One region of the Microcella frigidaquae genome, then DNA from elsewhere that is predicted to be linked to it. Evidence: predicted binding sites of a transcription regulator. Region 1 holds the regulator's gene; the other holds the start of a gene.
The links. The regulator HspR, encoded in region 1, represses chaperone genes until heat shock. The targets are predictions, from matches to a motif close to AAGTTGAGTCNNNNNGACTCAACTT.
Positions count from the first base shown of each region.

Region 1 (7,911 bases):
AAACACCGGCGAGGCCGTCGCGGTAGACAGCAGCGGCGAGAAGGAACCAGAACGTCTGGCGGCTCTCGCGGTAGAGCCGACCAATGTCCTTGACGAGAACGGCATACGAGCGGAAGAAGCTCACGCGCTCTCGACCGGGCGCCGGCGGCACTTCGGGAACGTTGAGGAAGATCGGGATTGAGAACAGGACGATCCAGATGGCACAGCCGAGCGCGATAACGCGGAAGGGAAGACCATTCTCCGCGGGGAGTCCGAAGAAGTCGAACGAGTCGGCGATGACCACGATGACCATCGCGATGATGCCGCCGAGGTACCCGAAGCCCCACCCGAGTCCGCTCACCCTGCCGACCGTTCTCGGCGTGGAGACTTGGTTGAGCATGGCGTTGTAGTTGACGCCCGCGATCTCGCTGAAGACCGAGCCAGCGGCGATGAGAGATGCGCCAAGCCAGAACCAGGCGGGTGCAGCCTCGACGAAGTACAACCCAGCGGTCGACAGGACGAGCAGGCCCGTGCCGATTCCCAGCCACAGCTTGCGATTCCCAGCAGCGTCCGCCCGCTGTCCGAGTACGGGTGCCACGAGCGCGATCAGGATGCCGGCGATAAGGCCGGCGAATCCGATGCCAGCCGCAAGCTGGTCGAGCGCGCTTCTGAAGGCAGGATCGTCTTCGCCGAGCGCGACGATCTCGGGGTCAATGAATGATTCGCTCGTCAGGTAGAGCGCAGCGAAGACGAAAGTGAGGATGACGGTGTTGAAGGGTTGGGTCGCCCAGTCCCACAGAGCCCACGACCACACTTGTTTGCGGGGAACGACCTTGTCGTCGAGTTCCGAGGGAACGGCAGCGACCGCTCCGGTACGAGCGATCGTGGGGGGAACCGGGACCTGGCCGACCTCGTCGTCCGCCTGCTTGTCAGTCATGCGCTCACGCTATCTCGCAGGGGTGAACGGCGGGTAGCGCGAATCGGTGTCGATTTCGCCGGGCGCCAGGGTTCGCCGGGCGCCAGCGGGGCGACCCTGAGAGTTGAGCCAGAGCGACGCAGGTTTTTGCCGCTCGACTTGACAGCCCGCATCCGGAATCTCAAACTTGATACAGCGCGACTCAACCTTTCGCGCACGCACGCTTCACACCCATTACCGGAAGGAGCACCACCATGGCCCGTGCCGTCGGCATCGACCTCGGAACCACCAACTCCGTCGTCTCCGTTCTCGAGGGCGGCGAGCCCACCGTCATCACCAACGCCGAGGGCTTCCGCACCACACCCTCGGTCGTCGCGTTCACGAAAGACGGCGAGGTGCTCGTCGGCGAGACCGCGAAGCGCCAGGCCGTCACCAACGTCGACCGGACCATCGCGAGCGTCAAGCGCCACATGGGCACCGACTGGAAGAAGGAGATCGACGGCAAGAAGTACACCCCGCAGGAGATCAGCGCGCGCATCCTCGCGAAGCTGAAGCGGGATGCGGAGCAGTACCTGGGCGAGAGCGTCACCGACGCCGTCATCACCGTGCCCGCCTACTTCAACGACGCCGAGCGCCAGGCCACCAAGGAGGCCGGCGAGATCGCGGGCCTCAACGTGCTGCGCATCATCAACGAGCCGACCGCGGCGGCCCTCGCCTACGGGCTCGACAAGGGCAAGGAGGACGAGCTGATCCTCGTCTTCGACCTCGGTGGCGGCACCTTCGATGTCAGCCTGCTCGAGGTGGGCAAAGACGAAGACTTCAGCACCATCCAGGTGAAGGCCACCGCGGGCGACAACCGCCTCGGCGGTGACGACTGGGACGACCGCGTCGTCTCGTACCTGATCCAGCGCTTCAAGGAGACCACCGGCGTCGACGTCAGCAACGACAAGATCGCCAAGCAGCGTCTCAAGGAGGCTGCGGAGCAGGCGAAGAAGGAGCTCTCGAGCTCGACCTCGACGAGCATCCAGCTGCCCTACCTGTCGCTGACCGAGAACGGCCCCGCCAACCTCGACGAGACCCTCACCCGCGCCAAGTTCGAGGAGCTCACGAGCGACCTGCTCGAGCGCACCAAGAAGCCCTTCGAGGACGTCATCCGCGAGGCCGGCGTCAAGGTCGGCGACATCGCGCACGTCGTGCTCGTCGGCGGCTCGACCCGCATGCCCGCCGTCACCGAGCTCGTCAAGAAGCTGACCGGCGGCCGCGAGCCCAACAAGGGCGTCAACCCCGACGAGGTCGTCGCCGTGGGCGCGGCCCTGCAGGCCGGGGTGCTGAAGGGCGAGCGCAAGGATGTTCTGCTCATCGACGTCACCCCCCTGAGCCTCGGCATCGAGACCAAGGGCGGCATCATGACCAAGCTCATCGAGCGCAACACGGCCATTCCGACCAAGCGCAGCGAGACCTTCACGACGGCCGACGACAACCAGCCCTCGGTCGCCATCCAGGTCTTCCAGGGCGAGCGCGAGTTCACGCGCGACAACAAGAACCTTGGCACCTTCGAGCTCACGGGCATCGCTCCCGCTCCGCGGGGCATCCCGCAGATCGAGGTCACCTTCGACATCGACGCGAACGGCATCGTGCACGTCTCGGCGAAGGACAAGGGCACCGGCAAGGAGCAGTCGATGACCATCACGGGCGGCTCGTCGCTCGCGAAGGAGGACATCGAGCGCATGGTGCGCGAGGCCGAGGAGCACGCTGCCGAAGACAAGGAGCGTCGCGAGAAGGCCGAGATCCGCAACAACTCCGAGCAGCTCGTCTACTCGATCGAGAAGCTCATCAAGGAGAACGAGGACAAGCTGCCCGACGACGTCAAGGGCGAGGTGCAGGCCGACGTCGACGCTCTCAAGGCTGCGCTCGCCGGTGAGGACGACGCCGCGGTGAAGACCGCCTTCGACGCCCTCAACGCCTCGCAGACCAAGCTGGGCGAGGCGATCTACGCCGCGTCGCAGATGGACCCGACCCCCTCGGCCGACCAGCAGACCCCGGCCGCCGCGGACGAGGACGTCGTCGACGCTGAGATCGTCGAGGATGAGGACTCCCCGAACACCGGCGACTCCGCGGACAAGGACGCGAAGTAGTCATGGCGAAGAAGCGCGACGACGACGAGCACGAGCCCGTCGTCAAGGACAAGCGCCGCATCGACCCCGAGACGGGCGAGCCGCGCGCGGTCGACGACGAGTCGGCCGCCGCGGCGCCCGCCGAGGGGCCGGCCGACGGCGCGTCGGATGCGGAGCCCGCGCTCGACGACGCGTCGAGCCTCGACGCCGACATCGACCACATCCTCTCCGAGGCCGGGCAGCGCGAGATCGAGGAGTACCGCGACCGCGCTGCCCGCGCCGAGGCCGAGCTGGCGAACTTCCGCACCCGGGTGGAGCGCGACCGGCAGGCGAACCGCGAGGCGGTCATCGCCGAGGTCGTGCGGTCGCTGCTGCCCGCGATCGATGACCTCGACCGCGCCGCCGCGCACGGCGACCTCGAGGGCAGCCCCCTCGAGCTCGTCGCGCAGAAGCTGCAGCAGGCCTTCGAGCGCTACGGCCTGCGCCGGGTCGGTGCGGTGGGCGAGGTGTTCGACCCGAGCATCCACGAGGCCATCGCCCAGCTGCCCAGCCCTGACGCCACCGAGCAGACCGTGGCCGACGTCGTCGAGATCGGGTGGGCTCTGGGCGAGCGGCTGGTGCGGCCGGCGAAGGTCGCGGTCGCAGTTCCGCAGGGCTAGGAGGCGGCATGGCGAGCCAGGACTGGTTCGAGAAAGACTTCTACGCCGTGCTCGGCGTCAGCAAGGACGTCTCGGATGCCGAGCTGAAGAAGGCCTACCGCAAGCTCGCCCGGCAGTACCACCCCGACGCGAACCCGGGCGACCCGAAGGCTGAAGCGCGGTTCAAGGAGATCAGCGAGGCGCACGCCGTGCTCTCCGACCCCCAGCAGCGGGCCGAGTACGACCAGCTGCGGGCCATGGGCTCGGGAGCGCGCTTCACGGCCGGCGGTGCGCCGGGCGGCTTCGAGGACGTCTTCGGCGGGATGTTCGGCGGGGGCTACCCGCCGGGCGGCGCTCGCCGCGGCGCGACGCCGGGCGACCTCGGCGACATCTTCGGCGGGCTGTTCGGCGGCGGCGCCCCGGGCGGCGGTCGACGGTTCGGGGGCCCCACGAAGGGTCGCGATCACGTCGCGACCGTGGCCCTCGACTTCATGACCGCCGTGCGCGGCGACACCGTGAAGCTCGAGCGCCCGGGCGGGGGCAAGCCGATCCAGGTGAAGATCCCCGCCGGTGTGGCCGACGGGCAGAAGATCCGGCTGCGTGGCAAGGGTGAGCCGAGCCCCGACGGCGGCGAGGCCGGCGACCTGGTGCTGACGGTGCAGGTGCGCCCGCATCCCGTGTTCACGCGCGACGGCCTGAATCTGCGACTGGATGTTCCCGTCACGTTCGTCGAGGCCGCTCTCGGTGCCACCATCGAGGTGCCGACGCTCGGCGGCGAGACCGTCAAGCTGAAGGTCGCCGCTGGCACGCCCAGCGGTCGCGTGCTGCGCGTCAAGGGTCGCGGAGTCACCACCGCCAAGGGCACCGGCGACCTGCTCGCCACCGTGCAGGTGGTTGTGCCCTCGCGCCTCAGCGCCGACGCCGCCAAGAAGCTCGAGCAGTTCGCCGCGGCGCTGCCCGACGAGAACCCCCGTGACGAGCTGATCGCGCGCGCGCAGGGATGACGGCCATGGACGAGAACAGCCCGATCTTCGCGATCGCCGTCGCGGCCGAGCTCGCGGGCATGCACCCGCAGACGCTCCGGCAGTACGACCGGCTCGGGCTGGTCTCGCCCACCCGCACGGCTGGCCAGAGCCGGCGCTACTCGATGCGCGACGTCGTGCAGCTGCGCGAGATCGCGCGGCTCAGCGCCGAGGGGCTCAACCTCGAGGGCATCCGGCGCATCCTCGAGCTCGAGAACGAGGTCGTCGCACTGCGCGCCCGGGTGCGCGAGCTCGAGACGGCGCTCGCCGACGAGCTGCTCACCCGCCCCGGTCGCCGCGTCTTCGCCGCCGGAGTCGAGGGCGAGGTCGTGTCGATCAAGGCCGGCACGCGCGTGCAGAAGCCGAACCAGCTCGTCGTCTGGCGACCCCTGCGCCGCGGGTAGGCATGCCGCGCCCGGTTCGTCACCGAGTTCTAGCTGTAACGACCCGTGAGGTTGTGAACGCGGCAAGCGGGCGTGTGACCGTCGAGGGCGCTGTGGGGTCGTCGGCGATTGTATTCCTCGAGCCAGTCAGCATAGGTCGCTGATCGGGCCTCGTTCGAGGTGTAGTTCGCTGCGTAAGCCCACTCGGCGGCCAGTGTGCGGTTGAAGCGCTCGACCTTGCCGTTAGTTTGCGGTCGATAGGGGCGGGTGCGGATGTGTCGGGCCTGTCCGACAGCGGCGGCGAAGTCACGGGATCGGTAGCAGGCGCCGTTATCGGTCATGACCGCCTTGACCTCGAAGCCGGCATCGGCGAAGAACTGGCGAGCACGAACCCAGAACGCGGCCGCGGTCTCTTTGCGCTCATCCGGAAGTTCTTCGGAATAGGCCAACCTTGTGCATCCATCGACGGCGTGATGCAGGAACGTGTAGCCGCGCGATGACGAGGCTCCGCGTCGGGCAGCGCGATCCCGGGCAGCACCGGCACGACGGTCTTGGGGTGACCCGCGACCATGAACATGCCACCCTCCACCGTCCGGGATACGACCGAGCTTCTTGATGTCAACGTGGACGATGTCCCCAGGGGCAGCCGCTTCGAACCGGACCGGTTGCTGCTTCCGAATCGGCAAGCCGGTGTTGCGGTCCAGGTGCGACAGCCGAGGCATTCGATAGCGGGCCAGCACTCGACCGACCGTCGAGGGGTTGAGCCCCAGATGCCACGCGATCCGACGCGCATCCCAGCGGCGCGTGAATCGCAACGCAATGATCCGTCGCTCCGTGCGCTGACTGAGGCGTCGGGGCGAGTGACGGGGTCGCGAGCTGCGGTCGGTCATCGGCTGGCCTGCTCGATATCGATCGGCCCACTTCTTCGCTGTTGCTGGCGAGCATTGAAACCGCTCCCCGACTCGAGCAAGACTCCACCCGTCGATGACGACGGCGCGAGCGACACGCAGACGCCCTTTCGGTGTCAGATCGGCATTAGCGTGAACCACGAAGACCTCCGGTCTCGATGAGAGTTGTCAGATACCCACATCGTTCCGGAGGTCTTCGCTACTTCACACGTTCACAACGTCCCGGGTCGTTACATCTAGCCGGCCGGCTGCTCCTGCGCCTCACTCGGCTCACCCGCGGTCGCGCGCGGCAGCACCACGAGCAGCCGTGCGCCGCCCAGATCGGAGCGTTCGACCCCGATGGTGCCGTCCAGCAGGTCAACGAGCGCCCGCACGATCGACAGGCCCAGGCCGGTGCCGGGCGCCTGCAGCTTCTGGGGGTCGGCCGAGCGGAAGAACCTCTCGAACACGCGCGGGGCATCCTCCTCGGATATTCCGGGGCCGGAGTCGTCGACCGCGAGATGCACCTCCGTTGCGTCACCGGCGATCGACACGCGAACATGACCCCCTGCGGGGGTGAACTTGATCGCGTTCGCCACGAGGTTGGTGGCGATCCGGCCGAACGTGGTGGCGTTGCCGGTCACCAGCGACGGTTCGGCGGGTGAGACCAGCTCGATGGTCACCCCCCGGTCGCGCGCCGACGGCGACTGGTCGGCGACGGCCTCGGCGGCGATGGTGGACAGTTCGATGGTTCCGCGCTCGTGCGCAGGGTTCCGCGCGGTCATCCGGCCGAGTTCGAGCAACTCCTCGACCATCGCCCCGAGACGGTTCGCGTTGCGCAGGATGATCGTCGTGAACTCCTTCTGCCGCGCTGTCGCCGTCTCGTCGAGCTCCTCGGCAAAACCGACGATGCTCGTGATCGGCGTGCGAAGCTCGTGACTGACGGAGGAGACGAAGTCATCCTTCTGCTGCGCGAGGGCACGCAACTCATCGGCGACTCGTCGCTCCCGTTCGACGGCGTGCGCCATCGCGGTCTGAGCGGCGACGAAGTCACTGATGTCCACGAGTTGGATGCCGAGCACGTCGTCGCTGTCCTCGGCGGGCAGGCGGCGCCCATAGACCTGCAGCGTACGGCCGTCGTCGAGCAGGACCTCGGTGCTCACGTCATCGGTGCCGCTCTCGAGCCAGGCGGCGACGAAGGGGTCGAACCAGGTCGGGTCGATGAATGACTCCGCCATCGCGTTCGCTTTGACGATCCGGACATCGCCGCTGGGCAGCACGCGCGCGAAGGTCGAGCCCAGCTGCGAGCCGACGAACCCCCCGCGCAAGAGTGATGCTCGGCGCAGGTTCTCGGCGCGCAGCTCGGCCCGCTCGCTGCGCACCGTGATGATGAACTGGATCGTGATGGCGATCGACAGGAGGTACACCTGCACGAGCAGCGCCGCAGGGAGTCCGGGTCCTTCATGCGCATAAGGGCCGCCGCCCAGCACGGTGAGAACCGAACCGACGGCCCCCAGCACCACGAGCTCTGCCGTCGCCACGATCGGGGGAAAGCGAACAGCCGCCCAGCCGAAGAACGGGAACAGGAGCGCGCCGATTGCTTCACTCTGGAAGGGGGCGAACACGAGGAGGGTGACCGTTCCCGTGAGAGCGGCCTGGATGACGAGCTCGACCCGTTGCTTCGAGAGCCCGCGGGGCATCGGGACGAGCACCAGTGGCACGATCAGGAGCAGCGCAGAGAGGTGCGAGGGCACCAGGGAGGCGAAGGTCAGCAGCGGGTCGGCACCGACGAGCAGCACGAAGGAGGCCGCTCCGATCAGGCCGACGGTCGTCGCCGCGGCGATGCTCGCGGCGATGAAGCGGAGCAACCCGAGAGTGGTGGAGAGCAGGGCGCCCCGGCCCTGGGGTCCGAGCACGAGCAGGAAGACCAGCAGCTCGGCGACGAGGATGATCATGGCCCAGAGCGCGAAGA
Region 1 is NZ_JACHBS010000001.1:1,631,693-1,639,603, forward strand. It holds gene BJ959_RS08040 (MFS transporter) at 1-916, opposite strand, end outside; gene dnaK (molecular chaperone DnaK) at 1,150-3,030, shown strand; gene BJ959_RS08050 (nucleotide exchange factor GrpE) at 3,033-3,668, shown strand; gene BJ959_RS08055 (DnaJ C-terminal domain-containing protein) at 3,677-4,651, shown strand; gene BJ959_RS08060 (heat shock protein transcriptional repressor HspR) at 4,657-5,073, shown strand; gene BJ959_RS08065 (IS481 family transposase) at 5,103-6,101, opposite strand; gene BJ959_RS13000 (ATP-binding protein) at 6,197-7,911, opposite strand, start outside.

Region 2 (7,911 bases), 410 kb from region 1:
GGCGCGGGACGAGGTAGCTGGCGTAGGCGCCGGCCACCGCCCAGAACAGTCCGTGGGCGAGGCCGCCGAGCACGCGGGCGCCGACGAGCAGCTCATAGCTCGGCGCGATGGCCGCGAGCACATTGGCGAGGGCGAAGACCACGAGCACGATGAGCAGCAGGCTCTTGCGCGGGTAGTGGCGGGTGAGGGCGGCGAGCGGGGCCGCCGAGACGACGACGGTGCCCGCGAAGATCGAGATGAGCAGGCCGACCTGCGACTCGGTGACGGCAAGGTCGTCGGCCATCGCCGACAGCAGGCCCGTGGGCAGGAACTCGCTGGTCACCAGGAAGAAGATGGCGACGGCGAGGGTGATGAGCCCGACCCAGGGGAACGGGCGGTCGTGCTGAGACATGACGTGGCGGTGCTTTCACGGCCAGCGAAGCGCCGCTGACGGGAACGGGGATCCCGGAACGGGTTTCCGCGTCCAGGCTACCGTCCGCCGCGCATAGGCTTGCTCGGGTGAGCGAGACCCCCCACCACTGGATCGTGACGCTGGTTTGCGACGACCGCCCCGGCATCGTGCACGCGGTGACCGGCGCGATCGTCGAGGCCGAGGGCAACATCACCGAGCTGCAGCAGTTCTCGAGCCTCGGCTCGGGCCGGTTCTTCCTGCGCCTGCAGACCGAGACGCACGCCGACCACGACGCACTGCTCGCCGCCCTGCAGCCGGTCATCGACCGCTACGGCGCCGAGTGCCGCATCGACGCGGTCGGGCGACCGCTGCGCACGCTCGTGCTCGTGTCGAAGGCGGGCCACTGCCTCAACGACCTGCTCTTCCGCCAGCGCAGCGGCACGCTGCCGATCGAGGTTCCGCTGGTGCTGGGCAACCACCCCGACCTCGGCGAGCTGGCCGCGTTCTACGGGGTGCCGTTCGCATCGCATCCGGTGACGGATGCGGAGCAGAAGGCGGCCATGGAGGCGCGCATCCTCGCCGCGGTCGACGAGCACGACATCGAGCTGGTGGTGCTCGCCCGCTACATGCAGATCTTCTCCCCCGAGCTGTGCGCGGCGCTCGCCGGGCGGGCGATCAACATCCACCACTCCTTCCTGCCCGGCTTCAAGGGCGCGAACCCCTACGCCCGCGCCCACGCCCGCGGCGTGAAGCTCATCGGCGCGACCGCGCACTTCGTCACCAGCGACCTCGACGAGGGCCCGATCATCGAGCAGAACGTCACGCGCGTCGACCACTCGCGCTCGCCGGAGGAGCTCGTGGTGATCGGCCGCGACATCGAGAGCCGCACGCTCAGCCAGGCCGTGCGCTGGTTCGCGGAGGATCGCGTGCTGCTCGACGGCCAGCGCACCGTGATCTTCACCTAGCGGCGGCGGCTCGCGGCAAACCCTTCAGGCCAGTACAGCGAATATCCATCGAGCGCCGACAGGATGATGTCCGTCGGCTGGATGCCGCCTGAACCCTGCGACGCCCTGGAGAGACGATGACCCGCATGATGACCGGCCGCGCCCGCACGACCGCTGCGCGCGTCACCGCCCCGATCGGCGCCACCGCCGCCCTACTCGGCACGCTGACCGGCTGCGCGACGGCGGCCGCCGAGGCCGAGGTGCAGACCCCGGTCGACGCGAGCTACCGCGACGGCACCTATCAGGCGAACGGCACCTACGAGTCGCCGAACGGCAGCGAGAACATCATCGTGCTCATCGAGCTCGAGAACGACATCGTCACCGACGTCGAGATCACCACCAACCCCAACAACCCCACCACCGCCAACTACCAGGGCCAGTTCGCCTCCGGCATCGCGGATCTGGTCGTCGGGCGCGACATCGATCAGCTCGATGTCACCGTCGTCGCCGGCTCGTCCCTGACCAGCAACGGCTTCCGCGAGGCGCTGACGGCCATCAAGGCCGACGCCGTCGAGAGCTGAGCCGGCACCGCGCGTGACGCAGACCGGCCCGACCGCGTTCGAGGCGATCGGCACTGCCTGGCGCATCGGTCTGGGCGGCTCCGGCACGCCGACCTCCTCCCTCGGCGCCGCGCTGAGCGAGGACGATAGGGAGGCCGTGCTCGCCCGCATCGCGCAGTTCGATCGCGACTGGTCGCGCTTCCGCGACGACTCCCTCGTCTCCCGCATCGCCCGGGAGCCCGGGTCGTGGACCCTTCCGGCCGACGCCGAGCCCCTGCTCGACCTCTACGAACGCCTGCACGCGGCGACGGATGCCCGCCTGAGCCCCCTCGTCGGCGCCAGTCTCGAACGGCTCGGCTACGACGCCGCCTACCGCCTGCAACCCGCCGGCGACCCGCTGCCGGCACCCCGCTGGCAGGATTCGCTCTCCCTGCGCCGCACCGCCGACGGCCTGGTGCTCGACACGGCGACGCCGCTCCTGCTCGATGTGGGAGCGGCCGGCAAGGGGTACCTCGTCGACCTGGTGGGCGAGCTACTCGTGCAGCGCGGGCTGCCCGACACGGTGGTCGACGCGAGCGGCGACGTGCGCGTGCGGGGGGAGCGCAGCATCCGCGTGGCCCTCGAGAACCCGTTCGACCCCTCGAAGGCGCTCGGCGTCGTCGAGCTGCGCGATCAGGCCCTGTGCGCCTCGGCGACGACGCGGCGGGCCTGGGGCGAGGGGCTGCACCACATCATCGACGCGATCACCGGCCGCCCGGTCGACGCCGTCGTCGCGACCTGGGTCATCGCCGACTCCGCGCTCGTGGCCGATGGCGTCGCGACGGCGATGTTCCTGGCCGACCCGGCGCGTCTGTGCAGGGTTTTCGCGGTGGAATGGGTTCGACTGATGGCTGACGGGCGGCTCGAGGCGAGCGCCGGTCTTCGAGGGGAGCTGTTCGCATGAGGGCACGCATCGACGCACTGACCGGCCGGGTCAGCATGTACCGGCTGGCGACGATCACGCTCGCGATCGTGCTCGCGCAGGCCGTGCTGTTCGCCTTCCTCGACGTCATCGGGCCCGACCCGTACGCGATCCTCGGCACGCTCGGCGTCGTGATCGTCGCGACGCTCGGCGCGAACGAGATCGCGGCGCGGCTCGCGCGCGTCGTTCCGCACCGCGAGTCGAGCGTCATCACGGCGCTCATCGTCACGTGCATCGTGCAGCCGAGCCTCACGATGCCGGGCCTCGTCGCGGCCGCCGGCGCGGGCGTTCTCGCCGCGCTGTCGAAATACCTGGTCGTCTGGCGCGGGCGGCACCTGCTCAACCCCGCCGCGACCGGCGTGTGGGTCGCGGGGCTCATTGGCTACGGCTTCGGTCAGGGCGTCGGTTTCTGGTGGGTGGCGACGCCCGCCCTGCTGCCGGCGGTCGCGGTCGGTGCCCTTCTGCTGCTCGACCGCACGCGGCGCCTCGACGTGGGTCTGGTCTTCGTGCTGCTCACGATCGTCATCATCGGCGCACGGCTCGTGGCCACGGGCACGGCACCGCTTGGTGCGGTGACGACGGTGCTGCAGCTGTTCCCGGTCGTCTTCCTCGCCGGCTTCATGCTGAGCGAGCCGCTGACCCTGCCGCCGCGCCGCTGGCAGCAGTGGCTGACCGCCGCCGTCACCGCGGTGGCCTTCTCGATCCCGTTCGGGTTCGGCCCGATCTACACTTCCCCCGAGCTCGCGCTCGTGCTCGGCAACATCGTCGCCTTCGCGGTCTCGCGCCGCGGCGGTGTCTCACTGCGGCTCGTCGAGCGCGCTCCGCTCTCCGACCACGCCACCGAGTACCGCTTCGAGCCCTCCCGCCGGTTCGCCTTCGAGGCCGGGCAATACCTCGAGCTGCACCTGCCGCACCGCGCCGACATCCGCGGCACGCGCCGCACGTTCTCGATCGCGTCGGCGCCCGAGCTGGCCGCGACCGAGCAGTCGCGCGTCGCGATCGGCATGCGGACCCCCGAGGGGGGCAGCTCGTTCAAGGCGGCGCTCGCCCAGCTCGAACCCGGCACCCCCGTCGCCGTGACCCAGGTGGCGGGCGACTTCCTGCTGCCCCGCGACCCGGCGGTTTCGCTGCTGATGGTCGCCGGGGGCATCGGCATGACGCCGTTCGCGAGCCAGCTCGCGAGCCTCGCCGCGCGGGGCGACCAGCGCGACATCGTGCTGCTCGTCGTCAGCTCGAACCCCGGCGAGGTGCTCTACCGCGAGGCGGCCGAGGCCGCGGGAGCCCGCATCGTCGAGGCCTCCCCCGACCAGCTGACACCGGATGCCCTCCCCGAGCTCGTGCCCGACCTCGCCTCCCGGCGCGGGTTCGTCTCCGGCGCGCCGTCGCTCGTCGCCACGGCCCGCACGGCCCTGCGGCGCGCGGGAGTCCGCCGCGTGCACACCGACTACTTCGCCGGGTACTAGGTCGCACGCGACACCCAGCGCGCACCGCGTCAACGGTCCAGAAGCACCGCTGACCAGGCATTTCGCTGTGCGCGAAAGTCTGGCACTCGCATAGTGAGAGTGCTAATCTCGTCGTAGTTGAGTCGACCTGACTCAACTCCAGAACCAGCGCAGCCGCCCACTCGGCGGCACCGAGAAGGGAGACCGAGATGATGATGAGCCTCGACCCGTTCCGCGAGCTCGACCGCATGGCCGCGACGCTGCTCGACCGACGCGACACGCCGCGCATCATGCCGATCGACCTCTACCGCGACGCCGACCACTTCGTGCTGACGGCCGAGCTGCCGGGCGTCGACCCGGGCAGCGTCGACGTCGATGTCGACGGACAGCTGCTCACGATCCGCGCCGAGCGCACGCCGCGCTCGCAGGAGGGCGTGCAGTGGCTCGCCCGCGAGCGCGCCGCGGGGGCGTTCCAGCGTCAGCTCACCCTCGGCCGCGACATCGACACCGAGGGCATCTCTGCCCACTACGAGAACGGCGTGCTGAGCGTGATGATCCCGGTGGCCGAGAAGGCCAAGCCGCGCAAGATCGCCATCGCCACGGCGAGCGACCGCGCCGAGGTGACCGCCTAGGCGCGGTCGCCGTCACCGGTCGACCAGCGGCCCTGCGGGCCCCGTGCCGAGCGACGCCTCCGCGTCGGGCACGGGGCCCGTCGTCGTGCGGGACGACCGCGGCGCAGCATCCAGCCCCGCGACCGGGGCGACGCCGGCGCGCACGGCGCGCAGCGCCCCGAGGATGGCGATGAGGTCGACGACCTCCTGCAGCGTCGCGCCGACGATGGCGGGCAGCAGTCCGACGGCCGCGACGAGCATGAGGCCGACCGAGATGACGATGCCGAGCCAGATGCTCTGCAGGGCGATGCGCACCGTGCGGCGGCCGATCGCGACCGCGCGGGCGACGCGGGCGATGTCGTCGAGCAGGATCACGACGTCGGCCGACTCGCTCGCCGCCGTCGAGCCCTTGGCGCCCATCGCGATGCCGACGTCGCTCACAGCCAGCACGGGAGCGTCATTGACGCCGTCGCCGACCATGACGACCGGGCGCGGCTGCGCCTCGCGGATAATGCGCACCTTGTCGTCGGGCAGGCACTCGGCGTGCAGCTCGGTGATGCCGAGCGACGCGGCGATCGGCCCGGCCGTCGCCGCGACATCGCCGGTGACCATGAGGATGCGCTCGGCTCCGAGCCCGCGCAGGGCGACGAGCGTGTCGGCGGCGTCGTCGCGCACCGCATCCCGCAGCACGATGACGCCGGCGAAGCGGCCGTCGACCGCCGCGTAGACCACGGCCGCGCCGCTCTCGGCCGCGTGCGGCACGAGGTCGGCCGCGTGCTCGGCGACGAAAGCGGGCTTGCCGACCCGCACCCGCCGACCGTCGATGGTCGCCTCGACACCGAAGGTCGCGACCTCGCGCGCGTCGGTGGACGGGCTGAGGCTGCCCGCACGGTCGAGCGCCGCCTGCTGGATCGACGCGGCGAGCACGTGCGAGGAGTACTGCTCGGCCGAGCCCATGAGGTGCAGCAGCTCGCGCTCGTCGAACCCGGGCTGCGGGTGCACGCCGACGACGGCGGGGCGCCCCTGCGTCAGCGTGCCCGTCTTGTCGAACGCGACCGTGCGCACGCGGGCGAGCTTCTCGAGCGAGGCAGCGCTCTTCATGACGATGCCGCGCTTCGCCGCACTGCTCATGCCGCCCATGAAGGCCACCGGCGCCGCGATGAGCAGCGGGCACGGCGTGGCGACGACGAGCACCTCGGCGAAGCGCACCGGGTCGCCGCTGACCGCCCACGCGACGCCCGCGATCGCGAGGGAGACGCCGGTGAACGGCAGGGCATAGCGGTCGGCGAGCCGCACGAGGGGGGCCTTGCTGCTCGAGGCCTCGCGCACGAGCTCGACGATGCGCTGATACTGGGAATCGGCGGCGACGGCGGTCGCCACGATCTCGATCGCGGTCGGGCCGTTGACCGAGCCGCTCAGCACCGGGTCGCCGATGGCTTTGTCGACCGGCAGGCTCTCGCCGGTGAGCGACGACTCGTCGAGGCTCGCGAGCCCGCTGGCGAGGTCGCCGTCGACGGGCAGGATCTCGGCCGGACGCACGAGGAGCCGGTCGCCGACCCGCACCTGGTCGACGGCGATATCGGCGACCGAGCCGTCGGCCTCGATGCGGTGCGCCTGCTGTGGCACGCGGTCGAGCAGCGCCCGCAGCTCGCGCTGGGCCCGGCCCGCGGCAGCGACCTCCAGCGCCTCGCCGCCGGCGAGCATGAAGACGATGATCAGGCTGGCCCAGTACTCGCCCACGACGACCGTGCTGACGATGGCCGTGACGGCGAGGATGTCGAGGCCGAACTGCTGGGCGAGCAGGCCGCGCACCATGCTGACCGCCTCCATCACGGCGATGCCGAGCGCGTAGAGCGAGACGAGCCAGCGGGCAGCGGGCTCGAGGCCGTTGAGTGCGAGCGCGCCGGCGATGATCGCGACCAGCACGGTCAGCGCGACGAGGGGGAAGCGGCGCACGAGCGCGACGAGGCGGGTCACGCTGTCGTGTCTACCCGCTTGCCGCGCCGTTGACCAGCACGCGCACGGCGCGACCTAGCCGCAGGTGCAGCGCTCGGCCTGGGGCACGCCCTCGAGCGCCTGCTCGATGTGCTGGCCGCAGCCGGTCCAGGTGACCTTGCCGCAGGCGGAGCAACGGGCGGGTGAGCACATGGCGGTTCCTTTCAATGGATGCTGCGCCCCGGTCGGCGCGCGCTCCCAGCATACCCCTGGGGGTATCTTCCCTGCAACACCGGGCCCGGCCGAGACGACGGATGCCCGAGGCGCACGGCCCCGGGCATCCGTTGTAGAGCGGCCCCTAAGCGAGTCGCGCTTTCAGGTTCTCGTCGAGCGCCGCGAGGAAGTCCTCCGTGGTCAGGTAGGCCTGCTCGGGGCTGATGAGGATCGCGAGGTCCTTCGTCATCTTGCCGCTCTCGACGGTGGTGATGACGACGTCCTCGAGGGTCTCGGCGAAGTCGATGAGGGCCTGGTTGCCGTCGAGCTTGCCGCGGTGCATGAGGCCGCGGGTCCACGCGAAGATCGAGGCGATCGGGTTGGTCGAGGTCGGCTTGCCCTGCTGGTGCATCCGGTAGTGACGGGTGACCGTGCCGTGGGCCGCCTCGGCCTCGACGACCTTGCCGTCGGGGCTCGTCAGCACGCTCGTCATCAGACCGAGCGAGCCGAAGCCCTGCGCGACGGTGTCGCTCTGCACATCGCCGTCGTAGTTCTTGCAGGCCCAGACGTAGCCGCCCTCCCACTTCATGGCCGAGGCGACCATGTCGTCGATGAGGCGGTGCTCGTAGGTGATGCCGGCGGCCTCGAACTGGGCCTTGAACTCGTTCTCGAAGACCTCCTCGAAGAGATCCTTGAAGCGGCCGTCGTAGGCCTTCAGGATGGTGTTTTTTGTCGAGAGGTAGACGGGGTAGTTGCGGGCGAGGCCGTAGTTGAGCGAGGCGCGGGCGAAGTCGCGGATCGACTCGTCGAGGTTGTACTGCACCTGGGCGACACCGCTGCCCGGCGACTGGTAC
Region 2 is NZ_JACHBS010000001.1:1,219,446-1,227,356, forward strand. It holds gene BJ959_RS06040 (MFS transporter) at 1-391, opposite strand, end outside; gene purU (formyltetrahydrofolate deformylase) at 499-1,356, shown strand; gene BJ959_RS06050 (PLP-dependent aminotransferase family protein) at 1,482-1,916, shown strand; gene BJ959_RS06055 (FAD:protein FMN transferase) at 1,930-2,838, shown strand; gene BJ959_RS06060 (FAD-dependent oxidoreductase) at 2,835-4,319, shown strand; gene BJ959_RS06065 (Hsp20/alpha crystallin family protein) at 4,508-4,930, shown strand; gene BJ959_RS06070 (heavy metal translocating P-type ATPase) at 4,943-6,886, opposite strand; gene BJ959_RS13090 (hypothetical protein) at 6,941-7,057, opposite strand; gene BJ959_RS06075 (NADP-dependent isocitrate dehydrogenase) at 7,203-7,911, opposite strand, start outside.
Region 2: a site for HspR is predicted at 4,434-4,458, ahead of BJ959_RS06065 (Hsp20/alpha crystallin family protein). Genes of this name have one in related genera too.